Regions from separate parts of the Mesorhizobium sp. EU05-FHT14A09 genome, predicted to be linked through region 2. Evidence: riboswitches for the same ligand, from Rfam matches in the RefSeq annotation. Region 2 holds a riboswitch; each other region holds the start of a gene.
The links. Region 2 has a riboswitch for cobalamin ahead of AC3WTO_RS07825 (ribonucleoside-diphosphate reductase subunit alpha). Riboswitches for the same ligand answer to the same signal wherever they lie in the genome.
Positions count from the first base shown of each region.

Region 1: linked by a shared signal. The riboswitch ahead of AC3WTO_RS22670 (ABC transporter ATP-binding protein) and the one ahead of AC3WTO_RS07825 (ribonucleoside-diphosphate reductase subunit alpha) in region 2 are both predicted to bind cobalamin.
Region 3: linked by a shared signal. The riboswitch ahead of bluB (5,6-dimethylbenzimidazole synthase) and the one ahead of AC3WTO_RS07825 (ribonucleoside-diphosphate reductase subunit alpha) in region 2 are both predicted to bind cobalamin.

Region 1 covers NZ_JBYTDF010000007.1:189,224-192,426, reverse strand. The annotation lists gene AC3WTO_RS22680 (FecCD family ABC transporter permease) at 1-219, opposite strand, end outside; gene AC3WTO_RS22675 (ABC transporter substrate-binding protein) at 222-1,169, opposite strand; gene AC3WTO_RS22670 (ABC transporter ATP-binding protein) at 1,193-1,981, opposite strand; cobalamin riboswitch at 2,146-2,350, opposite strand; gene zigA (zinc metallochaperone GTPase ZigA) at 2,497-3,203, opposite strand, start outside.
Region 2 covers NZ_JBYTDF010000002.1:105,116-108,318, forward strand. The annotation lists gene AC3WTO_RS07825 (ribonucleoside-diphosphate reductase subunit alpha) at 1-1,717, opposite strand, end outside; cobalamin riboswitch at 1,823-2,022, opposite strand; gene AC3WTO_RS07830 (GntR family transcriptional regulator) at 2,370-3,062, shown strand; gene AC3WTO_RS07835 (MFS transporter) at 3,083-3,203, opposite strand, start outside.
Region 3 covers NZ_JBYTDF010000001.1:563,315-566,517, forward strand. The annotation lists gene AC3WTO_RS02540 (TetR/AcrR family transcriptional regulator) at 1-537, shown strand, start outside; gene bluB (5,6-dimethylbenzimidazole synthase) at 549-1,286, opposite strand; cobalamin riboswitch at 1,333-1,519, opposite strand; gene AC3WTO_RS02550 (histone deacetylase family protein) at 1,696-2,622, shown strand; gene AC3WTO_RS02555 (exodeoxyribonuclease VII small subunit) at 2,626-2,880, shown strand; gene AC3WTO_RS02560 (DUF2277 domain-containing protein) at 2,957-3,203, shown strand, end outside.

The sequences.
Region 1 (3,203 bases), on a different contig from region 2:
GCAGATGGCGAGGATGGCGCGCGGCAGCCGGAGGTCGACGATGATCTTTTCCACCGGCGCCGTTACGCTCCCGGCATCCAGGCCGACGGCGCGGGCAAGTGCCGCGATGACGTCGCCGAGCGGAATGACGGTCGAGCCATAGGCGATCGACAGCAGCGCCAGCAGGATGACCAGCGCCAGGCCTGTGCCGATGGCTACGCCGTAAGACCGGCTTGGCACGCTCAGAAGGCCTCCGGGTGCATGGCCTTGGCGATCTTGTCGATGGCCTCGATGTTGGCCGGGCCGGGCGTCAGTTCCGCATAGCGCAGGGCAACGAAACGCTCGTTCTTGACGGCGTCGGTTTCTTTCATCGCCGGATGCGTCTTCAGGAAGTTGAGGAGCTTCCGGTAGCCGGCGTCGTCCTGGTAGTCGAGCAGGACCAGGAATTCCGGGTTCCGGGTGGCGACGGTTTCCCAGTCGGTATTGCCCCAGTTGGTCGGCAGGTCGTCCATGATGTTCTTGCCGCCGGCGGCTTCGATCATCGCCGTGGGGATGGCGAATTTGCCCGCGGTGAAAGGTTTGTCTTCGCCCGAATCGTAAAGGAACACGCGCGTGCCGCTGCGGGCGCCGACCTTGGCGGTGATGGCGGCGAGCTTTCCCTTCCATCCGGCAACCAGGCCATTGGCTTCGCTCTCCTTGCCGAAGATCTTGCCGAGCTTCTCGACGTCGCCGAACAGCAGGTCCATCGAAGCCGCCGGCCGGTTCTTGTCGAGGTGGACGCAGCTTTCGCTCAGCACCAGGGTCTTGATGCCGTGCGGCGCCAGCGTATCGGGCGTCACGTCGCCGCCGGGCTTCATACCGTAATACCAGCCGGCAAAGAAGAAGTCGGGCTCGACTGCGAGCAGGTTTTCCAGCGTCGGATATTTCGGCGCGAGTTCCGGGATCGAGCCCTGCGCTTTCTTGAAGGCATCGTCGACCTTGTACCAGCCGGTGATGCCGGTCAGGCCGACGATCTGTGGCTGCAGGCCGAGCGCAAACGCCATTTCCGACATGTTGAGATCGTTGATGACAGCGCGTTTCGGCGCGGCGTCGAAGGTCAGCGGGATGCCGCAGCTGTCGACGGTGACCGGGAAGGCAAAGGCGGTCGAGGAAAGCAGCGTTGCTGCAAGGCAGAGGGCGAGGCGTTTCATGATGGCTCCGTCGAGGGATCGGTTCAGCGGGAAAGGCGGATCGGCACGTCGAAGACCGTCAGTTCGCGGTCCTGTTCGTCCGGGTGAGGCAGTCTCAGAACGTCGATGCCGAAGACCTCGCGCACCAGCGCCGCCGTCAGGGTTTCGCGCGGGGTGCCCAGCGCGACGAGGCGTGCCTTGCTCATCACGGCGACATGGGTGGCGAAAGGCGCAACCAGCGGCAGATCATGCAGCACAGTGACGACGGCGATGCCGAGCCTGGCGACGAATTCCAGTAGTTCGCCGCGGGCGCGCGGGTCGAGATGGTTGGTCGGCTCGTCGAGAAAAAGCACATGCGGCTGTTGCGCGATGGCGCGCGCCAGTTGCGCGCGCTGGCGTTCGCCGCCAGAGAGCGAACCCATGCGGCGTTCACGCAGGGCGAGCAGGCCGGTGCGCTCCAGCGCGTCGAGCACGATGTCACGGTCGTCGCCGCGTCGGCGAAGCCCGGCATGCGGGATACGGCCGAGCCCGACATAGTCGCGAACGGCAAGCTGGGCGTCCGGCTGGTCGGACTGGCCGACCACCGCGATGCGGCGGGCCCGCTCCGCCATCGGTAGCCGGTCGAGCGGTTCGCCGTCGAGGCTGACCGAACCGTCCACGGGCTTCAGCATGCCGCACAGCATGCGCATCAGCGTCGTCTTGCCGGCGCCGTTGGGACCGATGATGGCCAGCCTGTCGCCGGCGTGCACGTCGAGGGCGACCTTCTCGACGAGGGTGATGCCCGTTTCCGGCCGATAGCAGAGGTCACGTGCCCGCAGGACAACGGCGCTCATGGAAAAACCCTTCTTGGCATGCCCTGCAGCCAGGATGATTGCATCGCTTCATCGCGCGGAAAAACGGCAAACCCTTCCACCGATCCCTCGTTCGATCAGGTGTGGAAGGAGGGCCAAATGGCGACAGGGCCGCCCTTGTAGCGTCCTCCCGGCACACCCCGTCCGGTCAACTCACTGCGATGGCAGGTCTCCTGGCTCGCGGATCACAGCGCTGTCCTGCCTTCCCGGCGCTCGGCCAGTGGCGTTTTCGGACTTTGCTACCGCTTACAGTTGCGGGGGCAGCCACGGTCTCGGTTCAGACGAACCTCACCGTATTCCCTTTTCACCCCGGACCTTTCGATTCGGGGCACCATCGGCGGCGACCCTATTGTGGCCACCGCCGGCTGGCAATGGCGATTCTTGGCCGGGACCGGGCTGGGCATGCCGCTCCGCGGGTGGAACGTAACGCGCGCGCCGAGGGTGGCAGTCGCAGGCCTGGTGACGACCCTTGAACAGGGAAAGCAGCAATTTGACGATCATGCCGTCGGCCCGTTCCAGCTCGGAAACGGATCGGCCAGCCCGCGCCAGAGTTCAGGCGCAAAGACGGGCTCATCCACCAGGCAGGCGTCGAGTTCGGCGCGCATGCGGCCTTCATCCATCGGATCGCAGCCGATGAAGACCAACTCCTGCCGGCGGTCGCCCCACATCGGGTCGAAATAGGGCACCATCGCTTCGCGCCAGGACGCGTTGTCGGGCCAGCGGTTGCGCGGCACTGCCGCCCACCAGAGGCCGCGCTTGCCGGTCCGCACCAGCGCGCCGGCCTGGCTCAGTTCGCCGACATGGTTGGGGCGTGTCGCCAGCCAGAAGAAACCCTTGGCGCGCACCACGCCCGGCCAAAGCCGGCCGATGAAGGCCTGCAGTCGGACGGGGTCGAAAGGGCGCCGCTCGCGATAGACGAAGGAACGGATGCCGTATTCCTCGGTTTCGGGAACATGATCCTTGAAGCCGTTCAGCTCCTTGAACCAGAGCGGATGCTGCTCGGCCTGTTCGAAGTCGAAGCGGCCGGTGTCGAGCACCTTGTCGAGCGGCACGCGGCTGAAGTCGGTCTCGACGAGCTCGGCCTGCGGGTTGAGCGCGCGGATGATCTTGCGGGCAAGCTCGAGATCGCCGGGCGGTGTGTCCGAGACCTTGTTGAGCACGATGACGTCGGCGAATTCGATCTGTTCGACCAGAAGATCGACAA
Region 2 (3,203 bases):
TGCAGGGATCCTTGAAGGTGATCCAGGGATGACCCGTCTCGAACAGCATGGTCAGCATCTTGCGCCAGAGATCGACCGCGCGGACCTTGCGGAACACCCTGATCCCACCCGCGGCTGCCTTCGCTTCACAGGCCTCATAGGCCTGCCGGAAGGCGGAGCCGTAGAGATCGTGCAGGTCGGCCGTTTCGTCGGGTGAGAACAGCGTCCATTCGCCATTGGCCTCGACCCGTTCCATGAACAGGTCCGGCACCCAGTTGGCGGTGTTCATGTCATGCGTGCGGCGGCGATCGTCACCTGTATTCTTGCGCAGGTCGAGGAACTCCTCGATGTCGACATGCCAGGTCTCCAGATAAGCGCAGACCGCACCCTTGCGCTTGCCACCCTGGTTGACGGCGATGGCGGTGTCATTCGCCACCTTCAGGAACGGCACAACGCCCTGGCTCTCGCCATTGGTGCCCTTGATATGAGCGCCAAGGCCGCGAACCGGCGTCCAGTCATTGCCGAGGCCGCCGGAATATTTAGCCAGCAGCGCATTGTCCTTGACCGCCTTGAAGATACCGTCGAGGTCGTCGGCGACAGTGGTCAGGAAGCAAGACGACAGCTGCGGTCGCAGCGTGCCGGAATTGAACAGCGTCGGCGTCGAGGCCATGAAGTCGAAGGACGACAGCAGGTCATAGAATTCGATGGCCCTCGCCTCGCGATCGATTTCGCGCACTGCAAGCCCCATCGCAACCCGCATGAAAAAGGCCTGCGGCAGTTCGAAACGTCTGCCCGTGGTGTGCAGGAAGTAGCGGTCGTACAGCGTCTGCAGTCCAAGATACTGAAATTGCAGGTCGCGCTCAGGCTTCAGCGCCGCGCCCAGCCGCGCGAGGTCGAAACGACCGAGTTCTGGATCGATCAATTCGGCGTCGATGCCTGTCGTGACGAATTCAGCGAAATAGGATGCATAACGCGTGCCCATCTCGGCCTGCGTTGCCTGCTCGCCGCGCCCGGTGACGAAACTCAAGGCCTCGCGACGCAGGCGGTCGAGCAACAGGCGGGCCGAGACGAAAGCGTAATTCGGTTCGGTCTCAATGAGCGTGCGCGCTGCCAGGATCGGCGCCAAGGACAACTCATCCAGCGTGATGCCGTCATAGAGATTGCGGCGTGCCTCGGTGAGAATGGCATCCGGCGAAACGGCCTCCAGACCGGCGCAGGCCTCCTCGACGACGCGCGAGAATCGCGCCTCGTCAAGCGGTGCGAGAACTCCATCCTCGCGCTTCACATGGAGCGAGGCGCTCGGCGTTTCCGCATCCGTCTTTTCCGCCAGGCGCTCGCGCGCCCGCTCGGCGCGATAGAGCACATAGGCGCGCGCAACCTTGTGGTGTTCGCCGCGCATCAGCGCGAGTTCGACCTGATCCTGGATCTCCTCGATGTGGAAGGTGCGACCGGCCTCGAAGCGCCTTGTCAACGCCGCGACCACCTGCGCGGCCAGGTCCTCGACGACATCGTGCACACGCCGCGAGCCTGCTGCGGTCGAACCCTCGACCGCGAGGAAAGCCTTGGTCAAAGCCACCACGATCTTCGTCGCGTCGAACGGCGTCACGGCGCCATTGCGGCGTATCACCTTGTAGCCAGGCTCGGCCGCGGGCGTGCCCCGGCTTTCAACAACGGCGCTTTCGGCAAGCGGCGAAGCCTGGAAGGCTCCATTCGTGGTGAATACTGCAGTCGTGGCCATATCATCCCCGTGGCGCTGTGGACGGGGAATTCGGGGAACGCAGTGGCGATTTCGGACGCGACGATGCCCGGGCCAAGCGCACCTCCGGGACACCCCGCCCGAGGTTCGTTCAAATCCGTCGCGGCAGGTCTCCTGGCTCGCAGGTCGTCGCCCTTGTCGGCCTTCCCGGTGCGTTACGGCACCAGTGGCATTCTTCGACGCGGGCTCACTGCTTACAGTTGCGGGGGCAGCACCGGCTTTGCACCGGCTTCCCTCTTAGCTCCCGAACCAGACGACTCGGGAGAACCTCGACTTCGATATCTGGTATAGAATGCCAGCAGCATGTCAACAACTGGTAGCAGAAGCAGGCCATCCAAGGCATTCTCGGCCCGGCGCAGTGGATATCCTGTGGGCAATTTCACTGGCCTCTATCATCGCAACCGCTCAACGGTCCGGTTCAGACCGGGTTGCGGCGGCGGGATGGGCTTGGCGGCGGTACTTCAGCCTGCTCCATGTCACAGCTGTCGATGGCGCTTGCGATGTGGCTTACCGCAATTCATTATGTCCTTGAAATGATGCGAGCTTCGGCCGCCTGGCGCTAAGATGCAATCGACACGCATTGGCTTCGCAAGCTGAACAGTAGCCCGTGCGAAAAGTGAACCGCGCACCACCAATGGCCGAGAAGATGCATTTAGGACTGACGGCCGTCGACACGGCCCCCCTGCACGAGAAAGTCTACCTCGAACTGGTCCGCACACTGATGTCGGGCCAGTTCGCACCGGGTCAGAAGTTGACGTCACGAAAGGTCGCGAAAGAACTGGGAACGAGCGACATGCCGGTTCGCAGCGCCTTCATGCGCCTGCAGGCTCTGAAGGTTCTGTCGCCCCTGCCCAACGGCAGCATGGAAGTGCCCACCATGTCCGCCGAGCGGTTTTCGCAGTTGACGGCAACACGTACTCTTCTGGAGGGGGCAGCCACGGAACTCGCCGCTCAGCGTATCAATGGCAATGCACTACGCACGATACGCCGTCATTGCGCAGACTTGACGGCGGCGGCGCAGGCCGGAGACATCAACGACTACCTGCGCAAGAACTACGCTTTCAAATTTTCGATCTATCGGTACAGCGGCAACGATCAGATGATCTTCCTGATCGAGACCGTGTGGATGCAGGTTGGGCCGTTCCTGCGCAATCTGGCCCGCGGGTTCGAGAACAATTTAGCCTCGATCCTGGAGATCGATTACCATGACGAAGTTGTCGCGGCGATCGCCGAACACGACGGCGCCCGTGCCCGCGTCGCTATCGTCCGGGATATCAGCGACGGCTATCAGCACCTGCTGAGGCACGCTCCATTTCCGAATGCTTAGGCTTGCCGTCCCCACCTTCTTCAGGCTGGCTTTCCCTCGACGGCAGCAACCGGTCGCTGCATGAACACGGCAGCCGCGAGCAATGAACAAACACCGAGCACCGCGGTTGCGCCAGCCAGCGCCGGTATGCCGATATTCTCG
Region 3 (3,203 bases), on a different contig from region 2:
GCCTTCGCGACAGTTGGTTACGCGAACGCGTCCATGGACGATTTCACCGCCCAAGCGGGGCTGACGCGCGGCGCGCTCTATCATCATTTCGGTGACAAGAAGGGGTTGTTCGAAGCCGTCATCGCACAGATCGACCGCGAAATGGCTGCACGTCTCAGTGCGGTCTCTGCGAAGGCCAAGACACGCTGGCAGGGGTTCATCGACGAGAACATCGGCTATGTCGAAATGGCGTTGGATCCGGAAGTCCAGCGCATTGTCCTGTGCGACGGTCCGGCGGTTCTGGGGGACCCGGCGCAATGGCCGAACGCCAATGCCTGTATCCAGTCGGTGACCAAGAATCTTGCGGCGCTGAAGGAAGAGGGCGTTATCCGCGATATCGATCCGGAGGCGATGGCGCGGCTGATCAGCGGCGCTTCGCTTTATGCCGCGCAGTGGATTGCCAATTCCGATGACCCTGCCGCGACATCGTTGAAAGCGGTCAAAGCCTTCCGCGCATTGATGGAAGGTTTGCTGGTGGAAGGCAAAGCCGCTGCCTGAGTTGACCCAGACTAATTCCGGCCTGTGACGGCGTCGGCCGCTTTTTTCAGGCCGTCTTCGCCGGCGCCGCCGAAGGTCTCGCTCATGACAAGCCTGGAGAGCGGCAGACGCGAGGCCCAGCCATTGCGTTCGAGGTCGGGCCTTGCAGCAAATTCCGAGACGTGGCCGACGCAAAGATAAGCGACGGGCACGACGTGGTCGGGAATGCCCAGCAATTGCTTCAGCGCCTCCGTGTCGAGGATGCTCACCCAGCCGACGCCGATCCCTTCCGCCCGCGCCGCCAACCAGAAATTCTGGACCGCGCATACCGTGCTGAAGAGATCCATCTGCGGATTGTGCCAGCGGCCGAGCGGCGAGCCTTCACTGCGTCGCCGATCGCAGGTGATGCACAGGTTGAGCGCGCTTTCGCAGATACCTTCGAGTTTGAGCTTGCTGTAGAGCGCCTGTCGCTCCTCCGCTATCCGGGGCAATTCCTGCGACCGGGCCGCCAGGAAAAGGTCGCGCACCGCCTCCCGTCGTTCACGATCACGGATTACGATGAAGTCCCAGGGTTGCATGAAGCCGACCGACGGCGCGTGATGCGCGGCTGCGAGCAGGCGGGCGAGCACGGCGTCGTCAATCGGATCCTGTCGGAAATGGCTGCGCACATCGCGGCGCGTGAAAATGGCGCGATAGATGGCCTCGCGTTCAAAGTCCCCGAAGGCCAAATCCCCGGATAAATGGCAGGCATGGTTGCGGACGGTGTCCATCGCTTTTCCCTTGCGATCGAAACAACGTCATCCGCCCGTCCATGCGCATGACCATTCCTGTCCGGCCGGTCTTCTGGCTTGGGTTCGTCCCGCTTGTCGGCGCCTTCCCGTCCGTTTCACGGACAGTGGCTTTTGCCGAGCGATCCCCCATACAGCGTTGGGCACGCCACGGATTTTCACCGTGTTCCCGATTCTCCCACCTCGCGGCAGGCACCTGACAGTGGAGCGAATCTATCCGAGTTGAGGCGCGAATACAGCCTTGATCTCGACGTCGCGTGACGCCTTTTCCCCAACAGGCTGGAGCAATTTCAGCAATAGAAAGTTGGAGCGTTTCCGCATTTCCGTGAAAAACGGAAATGCTCTACGCCTGTCGCGTGGCCATCATCTCCATTGCTGATAAGGTGCCCCCATGACGACCCGTCTCTACACACATCCGATTTTCCTGGAACACATCACTCCCACCGGTCATCCGGAGCGGCCGGACCGGCTGCGTGCGATCGAACGGATACTGGATGACGAGGCCTTTGCCGCGCTCGACCGGCAGGAAGCGCCGATGGGCGACGAGGCAACTGTCCTCTATTGTCATCCGAAGGATTTCGTCGAGCGTGTGCGCAAGGCGATCCCGTCGGACGGCATCGCCGTCATCGATTCCGATACGGTGGCGAGCCCGAAAACCTGGCAGGCGGCGCTGACGGCGATCGGCGCGGCCAATGCTGCCGTGGACGATGTCTTCGCCGGCAAGGCCGACAACGTCTTCGTGGCGGCGCGTCCGCCAGGCCACCATGCCGAGAAAACCACGGCCATGGGATTTTGCCTGTTCAACACCGCGGCGATCGCTGCCCGCTACGCTCAGGAGAAACACGGCGTCGAACGTGTCGCCATCGTCGACTGGGACGTGCATCACGGCAATGGCACCCAGGACATCTTCTGGGATGATCCGTCGGTGCTCTATTGTTCGACCCACCAGATGCCGCTTTATCCCGGAACGGGCGCGAAAAGCGAAACGGGCGCCGGCAACATCGTCAACGCGCCTTTGGCGCCGGCGACCGGCAGCGATATCTTCCGGGAGGCATTCAACACGCGTGTCCTGCCCGCGATCGATTCCTTCGCGCCGGACCTCGTCATCATCTCGGCAGGTTTCGACGCGCACCATCGCGATCCGCTGGCGGAGATCAATCTTGTCGAGGATGATTTCGACTGGGCAACCGGGCAGTTGATGGATCGCGCCCGCCGTCATAGTTCAAACAGGCTGGTCAGCGTGCTGGAAGGCGGCTACGACCTGCACGGATTGGCATTTTCGGTCGCAGCGCATGTCGGCCGCCTGATGAAAGGATGAGCCGTGGCTGAAGAAGCGAACCAGGATGTGAAGGCGATGAGCTTCGAGCAGGCACTCGATGCGCTGGAGAAGATCGTCGACGATCTCGAACGCGGCGACGTGCCGCTGGATCAGTCGATCCGCATCTATGAACGCGGCGAGGCGCTGAAGGCGCATTGCGATCGTCTTCTCAAGGCCGCCGAGGACAAGGTGGAAAAGATCAGGCTCGCGCGCGACGGCAAGCCGGTCGGTACCGAACCGCTGGATGGCGAACAATAGTTAGAGCGGAATACGGATGGCATTTCGCTCTAACGAGGGCAGGGGACAACACCGGGCATATCAAAGGGAGATATCCATGTGTCGTAACATCAAGCCGCTCTTCAATTTCGAACCGCCGGCGACGGATACCGAAATTCATGAGGCGGCGCTGCAGTTCGTGCGCAAGATCAGTGGCGCCAACAAGCCGTCCATGCGCAACAAGGAAGCCTTCGATCACGCGGTGCGGACCATCGCCAACGCCGCGCATGAGCTGCTTGTTGTGCTTGAGACGACCCAGCCGCCGCGTAACCGCGATGAGGTGGCGGCAAAAGCCCGGGCCAAGT